One region of the Sporosarcina pasadenensis genome, then DNA from elsewhere that is predicted to be linked to it. Evidence: riboswitches for the same ligand, from Rfam matches in the RefSeq annotation. Region 1 holds a riboswitch; each other region holds the start of a gene.

The links. A riboswitch is a leader RNA that binds a small molecule or an ion and turns the genes downstream of it on or off. The one in region 1 is predicted to bind cyclic di-GMP.
Region 2: it holds a riboswitch for cyclic di-GMP, as region 1 does, so the genes downstream of both, folE (GTP cyclohydrolase I FolE) here and AB1K89_RS09260 (hypothetical protein) in region 1, are expected to answer to the same signal.
Region 3: it holds a riboswitch for cyclic di-GMP, as region 1 does, so the genes downstream of both, AB1K89_RS00415 (GGDEF domain-containing protein) here and AB1K89_RS09260 (hypothetical protein) in region 1, are expected to answer to the same signal.
Region 4: it holds a riboswitch for cyclic di-GMP, as region 1 does, so the genes downstream of both, AB1K89_RS12280 (Ig-like domain-containing protein) here and AB1K89_RS09260 (hypothetical protein) in region 1, are expected to answer to the same signal.

What each region holds. Positions count from the first base shown of each region.
Region 1 covers NZ_JBFEGM010000005.1:210,834-214,050, forward strand. The annotation lists gene AB1K89_RS09255 (DUF5305 family protein) at 1-853, opposite strand, end outside; gene AB1K89_RS09260 (hypothetical protein) at 877-1,680, opposite strand; cyclic di-GMP riboswitch class II at 1,737-1,819, opposite strand; gene AB1K89_RS09265 (hypothetical protein) at 2,050-2,580, opposite strand; gene AB1K89_RS09270 (signal peptidase I) at 2,841-3,217, shown strand, end outside.
Region 2 covers NZ_JBFEGM010000001.1:63,330-66,546, forward strand. The annotation lists cyclic di-GMP riboswitch class I at 1,227-1,318, shown strand; gene folE (GTP cyclohydrolase I FolE) at 1,537-2,106, shown strand; gene AB1K89_RS00355 (6-carboxytetrahydropterin synthase) at 2,121-2,939, shown strand; gene AB1K89_RS00360 (SDR family oxidoreductase) at 2,945-3,217, shown strand, end outside.
Region 3 covers NZ_JBFEGM010000001.1:77,331-80,547, forward strand. The annotation lists gene AB1K89_RS00410 (sensor domain-containing protein) at 1-498, shown strand, start outside; cyclic di-GMP riboswitch class I at 1,314-1,397, shown strand; gene AB1K89_RS00415 (GGDEF domain-containing protein) at 1,414-2,256, shown strand; gene AB1K89_RS00420 (hypothetical protein) at 2,772-3,217, shown strand, end outside.
Region 4 covers NZ_JBFEGM010000008.1:91,212-94,428, forward strand. The annotation lists gene AB1K89_RS12280 (Ig-like domain-containing protein) at 1-1,953, opposite strand, end outside; cyclic di-GMP riboswitch class II at 1,987-2,070, opposite strand; gene AB1K89_RS12285 (APH(3') family aminoglycoside O-phosphotransferase) at 2,296-3,069, shown strand; gene AB1K89_RS12290 (hypothetical protein) at 3,159-3,217, shown strand, end outside.

The sequences.
Region 1 (3,217 bases):
TCATCCGGCTGCCATACTTTTTATTGAGCTTTTCCGACTCTGATTTTACAGGTCTCACTCGCCCAGTATCCAAATACTTGAACGAAAATATGATGGATAATAAAAGAATGACGGACAACACTGTAGTAGTAATCCTCACGGTAATCAAAGGAAGCGTCAATTCCAGCAAACTGAATGGATTGGCAGTCGTTTCACTTTCATTAAACTGAACAGCCGTCGTAAAGCTCTTCTCGCTAGCAAGCTTAATTTCATCATATAAATAATGAAATATCAGCTTATCCTGAACTTGCAGTTCCCTTTCCATGTCTGCATACTGAATGACTCCATGAATTGTCGGAACGACTTCAAGGTCATACTGGGATTGTCGGACGCCCGTTTCTTCCTCCACTTGCGTAATGAATGCGTTTAATTGGGTCAAGTCTATTTTATACACATTGTCGATAACGGAAATATCCTTCCCTTTTTGTTCAAAGGTTTGTTTGCTTTGCAGTGGGTACGTGCGTTGCCAAATATCTCCCGCCTTAACAATCAACTGAATATCGTAAGTTCCCTTAGCGAGCACTTCTTCCTCCGATTTGATGATCGTCTTCAAATCTAAAGGAATCGCAGCTGTGATTTTCTTAAAGAGAGTATCTCCGACGTCGACCGTTCCTCCTTCCGGATAAAGGATGTTAGGCGACATCGTTGCTTTGTACGCAAAGGCCGTTTCGATATTCGATGTACTGTCGACAAGCTGAACGGTTGTCGTTTGTGGTGTCATCCATGAATAAATGGATAGTGCGCCTATGATGAGTAATAAAGGCAGCAGCGATAAGAATAGCTTCTTATTATTCTTTTTTAGTACAGTAGCCAAGATTCCTTTCAGCTCAATCACCCCTATTGTGAGTCATCTACACTTTCTGTCTGTTCTGCTTTTGGCAGATTGTTTTCTTCTATAATTATAGTTTCTTCATTTGCATCTTCTTCCGTCGAATCCTGATTTACTGATTCTTCATCTACTTCCACTTCTACCTCTCCACCTTCTTCCGAGTTTCCATTCATTTCTCCTTCCCCAACGACTTCTACATCTTTTTCTTCATCTTTCGCTTCCCCAACACCTTCATCAATTTTTTCTTCGCCTTCTTCTACTTCTCCATCTGCTTCTTCTGATGCTTCATCTTCTTCAGACTGTTCTGTGCACCCATCCACTTCCTCTACATTCGGTTCCTGGAAACTCGTATCCTCAACTACTTCTTCATCTACTATTACTTCGTTCACTTTCGACTGATCTGTACATTCATTTACTTCCTCTACGAATGGTGGAATCATTGAAGTGATATCTGCTCGTCCCGATTCCCAACTGGCAGTTATCCAAATCTCCTTACCCGATAACTCTGGTGCTTCTCCGATGAGTGTAAATACTCTCGCTTCACCAGCTGCCATTGTTGAAAAGTACCCATCCACACCTAGTGAGTCACCACCCATTACCATAATGTTTTCGATATCCACATAATCATCAGTATTGTTTTTCAATATGAATATCCTACCTTCCCAACCCGTAATCGCAATAAGCGCATCATCCTCTGCGACTACGGATATCACGACATCGTTCTTGATTTCCGCCGTCGAAAAACTAGTACTTTGTAACAAAAGTGCAGAAACTGATAAAAAAAATGCGGCTAAACTTAACTTGAGCTTCAATCGGTCCCCTCCCAGGTCATAATAATAGCCCAATTAAACGGAACAAGATGTCCACATTTAATCAGGCCGGTTGCACCAGTTACTCCATACATCCAAGGTGCCCATATAAAGGATGTACTTCATAGTTTCCGTGATACTATTTGTTTATATGGTTAAGTATAACCAAAGTAATAAGAATAATTCGTCGATTATTGCTGTACCTTCCATTCTATTTTTGTCGAAGAGATGAATGGATTGTCACTAACTTCAAATTTAATCAATCCTGTTATGCCTAGTAAATAAATTCATATAAAAAACTGTAGACTTCACGTAATGTACGCTACATCTACAGTTTCTAAGGTTTCGTATATTAAAACCCTTTTACTATTATTATCGTGCGTCTGCACCACTAACAACAATGTTTGGAGTAAATTTCTTGATTTGTGCTTTATCGGATACTTCTACTTTTACAGAAACGTTTCTTCTAGTATTGTTAGTTGTATTAAATCCTTCAAATTTCGCTACTGTTTCTTTGTTGATCTCAGTCCAATTCTCCGTAGCACCTGTTCTGACGAAAAGTTTTACACCCTCAGGTAGTTTCTCTTCAGTATTAATTGTTACAGTGACATTGTTTTCCGAGTTGTTTTTAACCAAAAACAAATTATTCCAAGTGTATTCACTGTTCTTTTGCATACCAAATTTAGTTCCGTGAGAAAAATCAATTTTCAATACCCCATCCTCAAGCTTCGATGCAGCGTGCCCTGGCTCAGGAAGACTAAGAGCTAAGAGTGATTCGTGCGTATTTGTTACTGACCCTGTCATCGCACTTGTCACTTTCGCCGAGGAATATGACATTGCTGCCATGATGCTCGACATTGCTAGTAGGAACACTACCATTAACAACCCTTTTTTCATCTTCATCTGTAAATCTCCTCCAATAGTTTTATTCGGCTCTTCGCCGTTGTTGGAACTATTTTTAGTATAGGAGCTTTCCAAATGGTTATCCTCACTCTATAGTGTTGGATTTTACGAACGTTAGTCTACTTTCGATAATCTACTTTATAGACCCCAAATTACTACATACGTAGGAGCGTCGTATACTTTCGTACACTATCAATTCCACTTTAGAGGGCATTATCTACAATGCATTTACAATAAAATTAGAGGCAAGGAGGGGTTGCATGAAGCTATTTTCAAAATTACTTAACGCCGTCTTAGCAATTGGTATCTTATGTACATTAATAGCCGCAGTCGGATCAGCCATAACAGGCAAGCCCGTTTTGCTAACCGTCATTCGTTCAAACAGCATGTACCCTGTTTGGGAACGGGGCGACATGGTCATCATTAACAATCTACAAGAGAAGGACCAGGTTGAAAATGGAGATATCATCTTTTTCAAAACGGAAAAAGGGAGTCTTGCTAATAAAGGATGGATTGCTCACCGGGTCATTGACGGTAACGCGGAGCAGGGTTTCGTTACAAAAGGGGATGCAAATAAAACTTCCGATCAGCAAGACGGGGCAGGAATGATTGAACGGCAAATGATTGCAGGCAAGGC
Region 2 (3,217 bases), on a different contig from region 1:
CAGAGAAATTCTGAAGGATTTATTTAAACGCAACACAAATACAACACAAGATACTTATAAAGGCTGTAACAGCAACGTATTTTGGCATATATACACGTCTGTCTGTTAGATGAAAAGTTAACTCAATAAGAAGTGAAAATAATGACCGTAAACGTTGATAGCACAGCGTTTACGGTCATTATTTGTTTTTCATAGAATATGTTCAGGAATGAAAGGAAGTGAAATCATTTCACAAAAATTTTACACATTCGAAGTACTAGCCATGTCCTCATATAGCTGTACTGTCCTGTTAACAGATTCCGTATCAAGCTCCTTAACAACATGAGCATAGTGTTTGAGTGTGGTTTGTCTCTTAAAGTGTACAATTTCGTTCGGGAAGTCCCAAATAAACGAGTGAACGTTCAAAAGTGATACTACATTTTAACGAACGATTTTCTAATATGAATTTCATTTAAATTGTTCAGTTCGTAAAAGTGTACAATTACGAAATTACCTTAAGTCTAATAATTTTATCTTTTGCAAACTCCTATTCTTTTAAACGGTGATTCAATGCTTGTTTTGTTTTTTTAAATAGACCAGCATTGTCTCATTTGGTCCAGCCAATTACATTAGAATGGAGGGGATTTGCATGAACGTTTTTCTAAAGGACTATCAATAAATGAATAGTGTGATACAATAGAACCACCTTCTGACTATATTATGATGATTTCGGATCAGGAAAAAGGTTGGTTGGTTAGCAGGATGTCATGAGTGTAAAGTTGTTATTCTTCAGGGGAAAGTATATCTTTCTCCAAAAATAAAACCACTAAAAAACTGTATTGAATATAACAAGGGGCTTCGTAGCATAAGGCTCAACGCTATAGATATGTTGAAAAAGGAAAGTAATGGTACGCTAAATAAAAAAGAAAAACTAGTATTGGGAAAATGGAAAAAAGACGAGGTATTAAATTTGGTCCCCAACTAAACCTAAATTCGATAATGAAATAAAAATGGGAAGTTCTGATTTGAAAAGACGGCTGAATAAATAAAGGTGCTGTCGGGTGACTGAACCTCTCACTAGGTCACGATGTATGCGGTGAAATATAGATAGTTAGTTAATGAATTTACTTCCTTGTTATGAACTGCACTATGTAATTGGGTGGTTGTGTTTTACGTTGACAGAGGACTTACTTTTAATGTGCTATTAACATATTTAAAATCATGACGATAGATATAGTTAGAAACACCTTCGATAATGGCAAACTTATTGAAAGATAAGGACGCAAAGCCACGGGTCTAAGGCTATGGAAAGAATAGCTATGACAGCCGGGTTACCGAAAAGGATTGGATAAAATAGGATTTGCAAGCTGAGTAGTTCTTTTTAAATAGATCTATTTACTGCTATTTCTTAGCCCACCAACCTTTTGGTGGGCTTTTTTTTGGTGCTGCGTCTGCGGTATTCGATTTGTACACGTTAGGGTACGTATGGCTTTATAAGGGGACAACCTTGAGGAAGGTTTCACTAATCTATACTCATTTAAAAAGGAGATTTATATTATGACAGTTGAAATAAAGAAGGGGTTACTTGAGGAACATATCCGTTCTGTTTTGGAGTTAATTGGTGAAGACCCAAATCGTGAAGGATTAATGGATACGCCGAAACGAGTTGCCAAAATGTTTGGAGAAGTCTTTGCGGGGGTTGGAATTGATCCGGAAACGGCGTTAACAACAACGTTTGAAGAGTACTATGAAGGAATGGTTGTTGTGAAGGATATTACATATTACACATTTTGTGAACATCATCTGATTCCGTTCTTTGGAAAGGCGCATATTGGCTACATTCCGAATGGACGAGTTGTTGGGTTAAGTAAATTTGCCAGACTTGTTGAATTGGTGTCGAAACGACCACAGGTACAAGAGAGAATGACCCAACAAATTGCTGATGCCATTATGAATGTATTAAGCCCTGAAGGCGTGATTGTTAGCGTCGAGGGACAGCATCTTTGTATGTGTGCAAGAGGAATAAAGAAGCCGGGTAGCTCTACTGTAACTACAATAAAAAAGGGCGTCTTTAAAGAAAATACTGCGTTAGCGGAAGAATTTGAAAGGTCTCTGCTACGAAATTAGGAGGTATGTTACCAATGCTTTATTTATCACGTAAGATGTATTTCTCGGCCGCTCATTATTATCGAGTTGATGAGTGGAGTGAAAAGGAGAATCAAAGGCTGTTTGGGCCATGCAGTAACCCACATGGACATGGACATGATTACATCCTTGAAGTGATGGTCAAAGGAAAGTTAAACAATGATTCTGGGATTGTTGTGAATATTACGGATATCGATAAAGTTGTAAAATCCTTTGTCCAAAAAGAATTAGATGGAAAGTTTTTAAATAAAGAAATTCATTATTTCGAAACTCATATGCCGACAACAGAGAATATCATTTCATATATATGGAATTCGTTGGATGGAAAGATTGATAATTGTCAAATTCATAAAATTCGTTTGCGAGAAAATGATTTCTTATATGCTGAAAAGGAGGAATCGACTTTGGTTCGATTAACACGAAAATATCATTTTTGTACTGCACATCGTTTGCATAGCGATCAACTAAGTAATGAAGAAAACCGTGAAATCTTTGGGAAATGCAATAACCTCTATGGTCACGGTCATAACTACTATCTAGAGGTAACAGTTAGTGGGAAGCCTGATCCGATAACTGGTATGGTTTCGAATCTTGCTGATATTGACCAGATAGTTGAACAAGAAATTATGAAAAAGTTCGATCATAAGAATCTGAATTTAGATACCGAAGAGTTTAAAGAATTAAATCCAACCTCAGAAAATATGACAATCGTTATTTGGAATCTTCTCTCTCCGAAACTCAGGAATCTATTCAAAATTGGATTATTTGAAACGGAAAAGAATTATTTCGAATATTACGGTCCGGAAATGGAATAAGCAGGATGACTAGTAAATCCTTATTTGGAAAAACAATTGCAATTACAGGTTCTAGTAAAGGGATTGGGAAGGAAACAGCAACTTTGCTTCAGGGGTTAGGAGCAAACCTGGTATTAGGAAGTCGTAGCAATTCCAAATCGCTGAATGGAAATGCATTGGAACTTCCACTTGATGTCACGAACGAGGAATCAGTTAAAAACTTTTTTTTACAAGCAATTAATCAGTTCGGCAAAGTGGATGTATTAATTAATAGTGCTGGGGTTGGAGTATTTGAAAGT
Region 3 (3,217 bases), on a different contig from region 1:
AACCTCGTTTCCGTCATAGCTGAAATATTACAAGATACCCTACTCCATCCCCGGTATTTGGAGCTGGAAATCACTGAAAGCATGACGGCAGACGTACAGCATACAATCAGTGTTCTTCAACGAATAAAATCTCTCGGTCTACTTATCAGTATCGATGACTTCGGAACCGGATATAGCAATTTGAATCATTTGAAGAATTTTCCTTTGGATATATTAAAAATAGATAAATCATTTATCTCAGAATCGACCCATAATCCAGTCGATCAAGCGATTGTGAAGACAATCATTCACCTCGCCAGAGATTTGGACTTGAATGTATTGGCTGAGGGAATTGAAAGTGTGGAGCATCTCCAATTCCTAAAAGAGCAATCCTGTACGTTAGGACAAGGATATTTATTCAGTAAACCTGTAGACGCCTCCGAATTAATGAGGACAATTAATCATATCGAATCCAATATTGATTTGCGGATGAATAGAGCCGCTTATGCGGAGTATTGAGCCACCAAGTACGAGGAAAAGAGCCACTGTCTTTGGGACAGGAGGCCACCAATCTAAATAATAGCCTCTTGTATAATTAGTTTGCATGCAAATACGCATGACAATAATGTACAGGAGACTTTTTTATAATTAATTGTCGGAGGATTCCGGAACTTTATTTTGAAGGAATCAGTCATAGAACAATCAGTTCTAGCACTGGACACTCAAGGAATACTGTTTCCGATGCCGTTCGCAGCACCAAGAAACTCGGCGTTGAAGACTTGGATGATACAATGACCAACTCCTGTCTAGAGGCATCTCTTTCCAGAAAAACAAGCCCTCGATAAGGGGTACTTCCCTGTTGACTGGGGCACGGTGCACCAGGAATCACAAAAAAAGAATCTCACTCTGATTACAGCCATCGGAATGTACCGCCTCTGCCATCTTTCTTACCTCTGAATGAAAATAAATGTACCAGGGTGTGAATATCAGTGTTAAAATCCTCAATAATAACGGTTTAAAATTCCCCAGTTTTCACTTTGTACAATCCTTGACATAATTTTATCCATTACCTAGCCAAAAGGGTACTAATGAAGAATGGAGAGCTTATTACTTCATATCATACGGATTATCAAAAACTGCATTTCGATATAGGAAATGTTATAATTGGCGATTGAAATTGAATGTTTTAATAATGTTGTTACTTCGCAAACGAGCCATTTAATGGAATGAGTCTTGTTAAACAACGGAGCAGTTTAGACCACTAAGAGTCAATGACAGATTTATTTAGCCTTGGAAGTATCTAACTGTTGTATACTTATATACTAAGGCAACTCTATTGATAAAGGCAAAATTATCGAAAGATAATGACGCAAAACCACAGATCTAAAGCATTAAGCTATGATGGCTGGGTTACCGAAAGGAGTAAGGGAATAATTGAAAAGAAAATGTTTTAAATACTCATTAATTTTTTTATTTACTGCTGTCCTTATTTTTATTGATACAATTTTGTCTGAGGAAGCGAGTGGACATTATCCATTTATATGGTCACTCGCTCTGATTCCGATTATCTATATTATAAATATGTATCCTAAATGGAAAGTAACTATAGGGGCTGGAGTCATTTATAGCTTATTGAAGTACACAACAGAGTTTAGTCAGAAAATTAAACCTGATAATAGCGAAATTAATGCTCTTATCTTAGGTTCGCTGATTAATTGGTCTATTGCTCTAACTGTTGGATACTTCATTATCAAATCTCATAAATTATATTTAAAAGTAGAAGAGCTAACTATTATAGACTCATTGACTGGTGCTTATAATCGAAGATATTTAGAGCTTTTTATGGAAAGAACTATTCCTATTAGTAAAAGGACGAACAGTTCTTTAGTTTTTATGATATTAGACATAGACCATTTCAAAAAAGTTAATGATAATTATGGTCATCAATGTGGGGATCAAGCTCTTAAGCATACTTCCAGTATTATTGATAATCACGTAAGAAACTCTGCTGGTGTCTTCGTTCGTTTGGGCGGAGAAGAATTCGCAGTTATTCTTCCAAACACCGATCTTGCTGAAGGGTTAATAATAGCAGAACGTATACGTGAGGCTGTAGAAAAAACAGAGTTCATTTATAAAAATGAACGTATTCATTTTACAATTAGCATTGGTGTATCTATTTACAATGAGGAAACCGTTGAGGAGTTTATAGAGAAGTCAGATAATGCGTTATATAAAGCAAAAGAAAACGGTAGAAATCAGATAGCAATTATTAATTGATACTTACTTTTTCTGCTGATTTTTATTTTACAGGAGCTTACTACGATATCTAAGAATTATTATTAATATAATTTGTATTTGAAATGACAGATACTTATGATAGCTTACGCCTCTGAAAATTTAAGGTCTGTTTTTCCAAAGCAAAGTCAATTTAAATTGAATTATTATAATAAACTAAGGAAAAATCGAATGGCAAATTATTAGGTACTATACATAGGATGTGGATTTTTTTCTATTTGTGCGAACGGGGAATATACTCTTTTTTAGCACAAAGTGTTGTCCAATATACTTTTAATTGATCGACACGCGGTCTCCGACTTGTTTTGCTTTAGTTTGATCTGCTTTTTCTAAGAAATGTAAATACACGCTTATTAACGCCTAAATCGTCAAATACCTATGACGTTCCTGTATCACTTTTGCATGAACTCCTTTGTAAAGATGAATTCGTCTGGCGTTACCATGTCGGTTCACAATCCTCCTATTTTTAGTTATGATTGGATGCGGAGGAGATCAACATGAAAAAACTATTCATCTTATTTATGGCTGCTATGTTATTGGTTGCTTGTGCAGATGGCACAAAAGAGCCGGCTGTTGTCGAAGATGATGCGACAGTCAAAGAAGAAATGCCTGAGCAGGAAGAAGTGAATGAAGAAGAACCTGTGGAAGAAGAAACGCCTGTTCAGGAAGAACCTGCTAAGGAAGAATCACAAGGTATGTCTATTGAAGAAGTTACTGAACTTATTGACTACAATGGCGTAGGTGTTGACGATAAGTTAGTTAGCGTGACTATTGAAAATGAAGAATTAAAAGCTGTTATAAAAATGGCAACAGATGATAGATTATCCGCAGAAGATTTAGCCGTTACAAGATATAGCCAACTCTCAGATGAATTACTGGATCATGAAGGTTGGGAAACTTTGACAATCGAATACGTGGGTGTGGGAACAATCAGTATGAATCG
Region 4 (3,217 bases), on a different contig from region 1:
CGAGATTACGATTTTTTTCTTTGTTTCATTCCCTGCACGGTCAGTAGCAATGAATTCAAACTCGCCATTTTCCTTGAAAGTATAGCTTTCTGCGTTTAATGTGCCAGGTTCGTTCATGCTCACTTTTACTGTGATATCTTGATTTGTGGGGCTAGTAATATACTCTTCAACGATTATTTCAGGTGCAACTTTATCAATATTTGAAATGGTAACTGGAAGCTCAGTTATATTTCCTGCACGATCTCTCGCAATAAATGTAAATGTGCCATTTTCTGTGAAGGTATGGCTTGTCGTATTTAGTTCGCCTTCTTCATTCATGCTTACTTCAACCGTAATATCTTGATTTGTCCAGTCTGTATTATAAGGTTTCACTGTAATTTCCGGCGCAACTTTATCAATATTGGTAATATGGACAGTATATCGTGTAACATTCCCAGCAAGGTCTGTAGCAATGAATTCAAAACTGCCGTTTTCTTTGAAAGTGTGGCTTTCTTTATTTAGTGATCCCTCATTTGTGCTGGCAGTAACCGTAATATCCTGATTCGTCCATTCTGTTGAATACTCACTAATTGTGATGATAGGGGCAATCTTATCTATATTATCAACATTTACTTGTGCAGTCCCAGTGTTTCCGGCCCTGTCAACAAAGAGAAATTCAAAATTGCCGTTTTCAGTAAAGGTAATACTAGGAGAACCATTGTTGTTAAGGATCGTGACATCTTCACTAGGTTCAATTGTCACTACTACGTCCTGATTTGTTGGCTTATCAGTTGAATAGTGTACCTTGGCAGTTGGAGCAATTTTATCGATATTTGCTACGTTTATTTCCACTTCGCCCGTATTTCCGGCTGCATCTACAAACTCTAAACTAACATTTTTATTTTCTGGAAAAGTAAGCGTGTACGTTTGATCATCCACTTTTGTATACGTAACTGTGTCTGGTAAATCCTCAAGGTTTTTAAATGTAACAGGTTTAGTAAATGTAAGAGTTGCCGTTACATCCTCGTTTGTAGGTTCGGTTTTAGAATATACAAGTGAACCGACAGGAGCAACTTTATCGATATTTTTAACTGTCACATGGACCGACCCTGTATTTCCAGCTCTGTCTTTAAATTTTAACTCAAAACTGCCATTTTCAGTAAACTTAAGAGTGGATGCATTACTGTCAAATTCCATTGTATCCGGTAACTCATCTAGATTGGTGTACGTTACTGGTTCTTTTGCTTTAATAGTTGCAATGACATCCGTATTGATTGGGGAAGTTGTGGAATAGGAAACTTCAGCTTCAGGGGCTTCCTTATCAATATTGTCAATTGTCACTGTCTTCTCAGATGTATTTCCAGCTAAATCCGTAGCGATAAAGGTAAAGCTGCCGTTTTCATTAAAAGTATAGCTGACTGGATTAAGTGTACCCTTTTCATTGATGCTAGCAAAAACAGTGATGCTTTGATTCGTCCAATCTTTATTGTAGTCATTAAAAGTAATGTCAGGTGGAGTTAAATCAACAGTCTGATTAACGGGTTGAGCACTTGTATGGACTGCGCCTGCATTTTTTCCATTTGGATAAACTGTATAGGCTTCAACAGTGATTTGCTCATCCTTCTTTTCAGACAGATTTACTGAGTTTAAAGGGTAGACATATTTGAATGCCCAACGCTTATCAGAAATTTGTGTCGTTTCTGCATTTACAACTTTACCATTTACTTTTAGCTCCAGCTTTGGACCATCAATCACAACAGTACCACTTAGTTGAACTGTACTCGCATTGTCTACACGGGCAGGAATGGGGTTTAACGTAGTAACACCTGTGATTTTGTTTAGCTCTGTTCTGCCAGTAGAAGCCTCTGCTTTACCGGGATTAGGCGCAGCGTAAATTGTCGGTGCAATGGAGCTAAAGACTAAAGAACTTGCTAGAACAACCGCACCGAATTTTTTACTCTGTTGCTTGTTCATTGTACTCCTCCTCATAAATAATGTTACAAAGGTAATTAAGAGGGCCGGTTACACTACTAGCTCCATATAACCCAAGTGTCCAGATAGTGGTCATATTTCAAAGCTTCCCAAAAACCTAGTCTTTATCATTATGCTAATGGTGATTTGTTAATTCATAAATATCTTAAGCTCGAATTAATTTATGTTGGGGCAGAGGAAACAGATGACTAAAACGATGTATTATGATCTGATTCAAGATTATGTATGTAGCTGCATCATACGAGTTGCACGGGACCTTCATATGAAAACTTCTGCATTCTCGGAAGTCGAAAGAATTACAGAATAGAAATGGCGGTGTTTCATTTGATAGAAGTTCCTTCAAGTTTAGCGAAATTGACTAATGGATTCTCGTGGGAACCGATTACGATTGGCCATTCGGAAGCGAAGACCTTCTTATTAAAAAGTTCTCATTCGAATCAATACTTGAAAGTGCAGTCGAGAGATTCTGTTGAACGTCTCTTCGATGAAAAGGAAAAATTGGAGTGGTTGGAAGGGAAGCTGCCTGTGCCACGTGTGCTATTCTACGGGGAGGACGAGGCAAACGAATACTTGTTAATGTCTGAAATAAAAGGTGTCAATGCTTCTGATCAATCACATCGAGAATATTTGCCTACCGTGTTGGAGTCATTAGGATCTGGACTCAAAACAATTCATCGTGTGCCTATCGACAATTGTCCATATGATCAAAGGTTGGATATGAAAATAGAAGAAGCGAAGAATAGAGTGGAACATAAATTAGTCGATGAAGATGATTTTGACGAGGGGCGAAAAGGAAGGAAAGCAACCGAACTTTTTAAAGAGCTCATTACCAACAGGCCATTAAACGAAGATCTCGTTTTCACTCACGGTGACTATTGTTTGCCAAATGTCATTGTGGAAAATAAAAGAGTGAGCGGCTTTATTGACTGGGGAAGAGCTGGGGTTGCAGACAAATATCAAGATTTGGCATTGGCGATACGAAGCATCACCAGTAATTTTGGCAAGGAATACGTACCTTTCTTTCTTGCGGGCTATGGATTTACGGATGTGGATGAATCTAGAGTTGATTACTATCAACTGATGGATGAGTTTTTTTAAAGCGGTGGACTGTATTTTTTGTAATTACTGAAACTTCCAACTTCGAAATTCGTATAAGTAGTATTCAGAAAGGGTTTGGAGGGGACAGTATGCTGACGTTCATTTTTGGATTGATTCTATCTATTCCGTTATATATTCTCTTTATTCT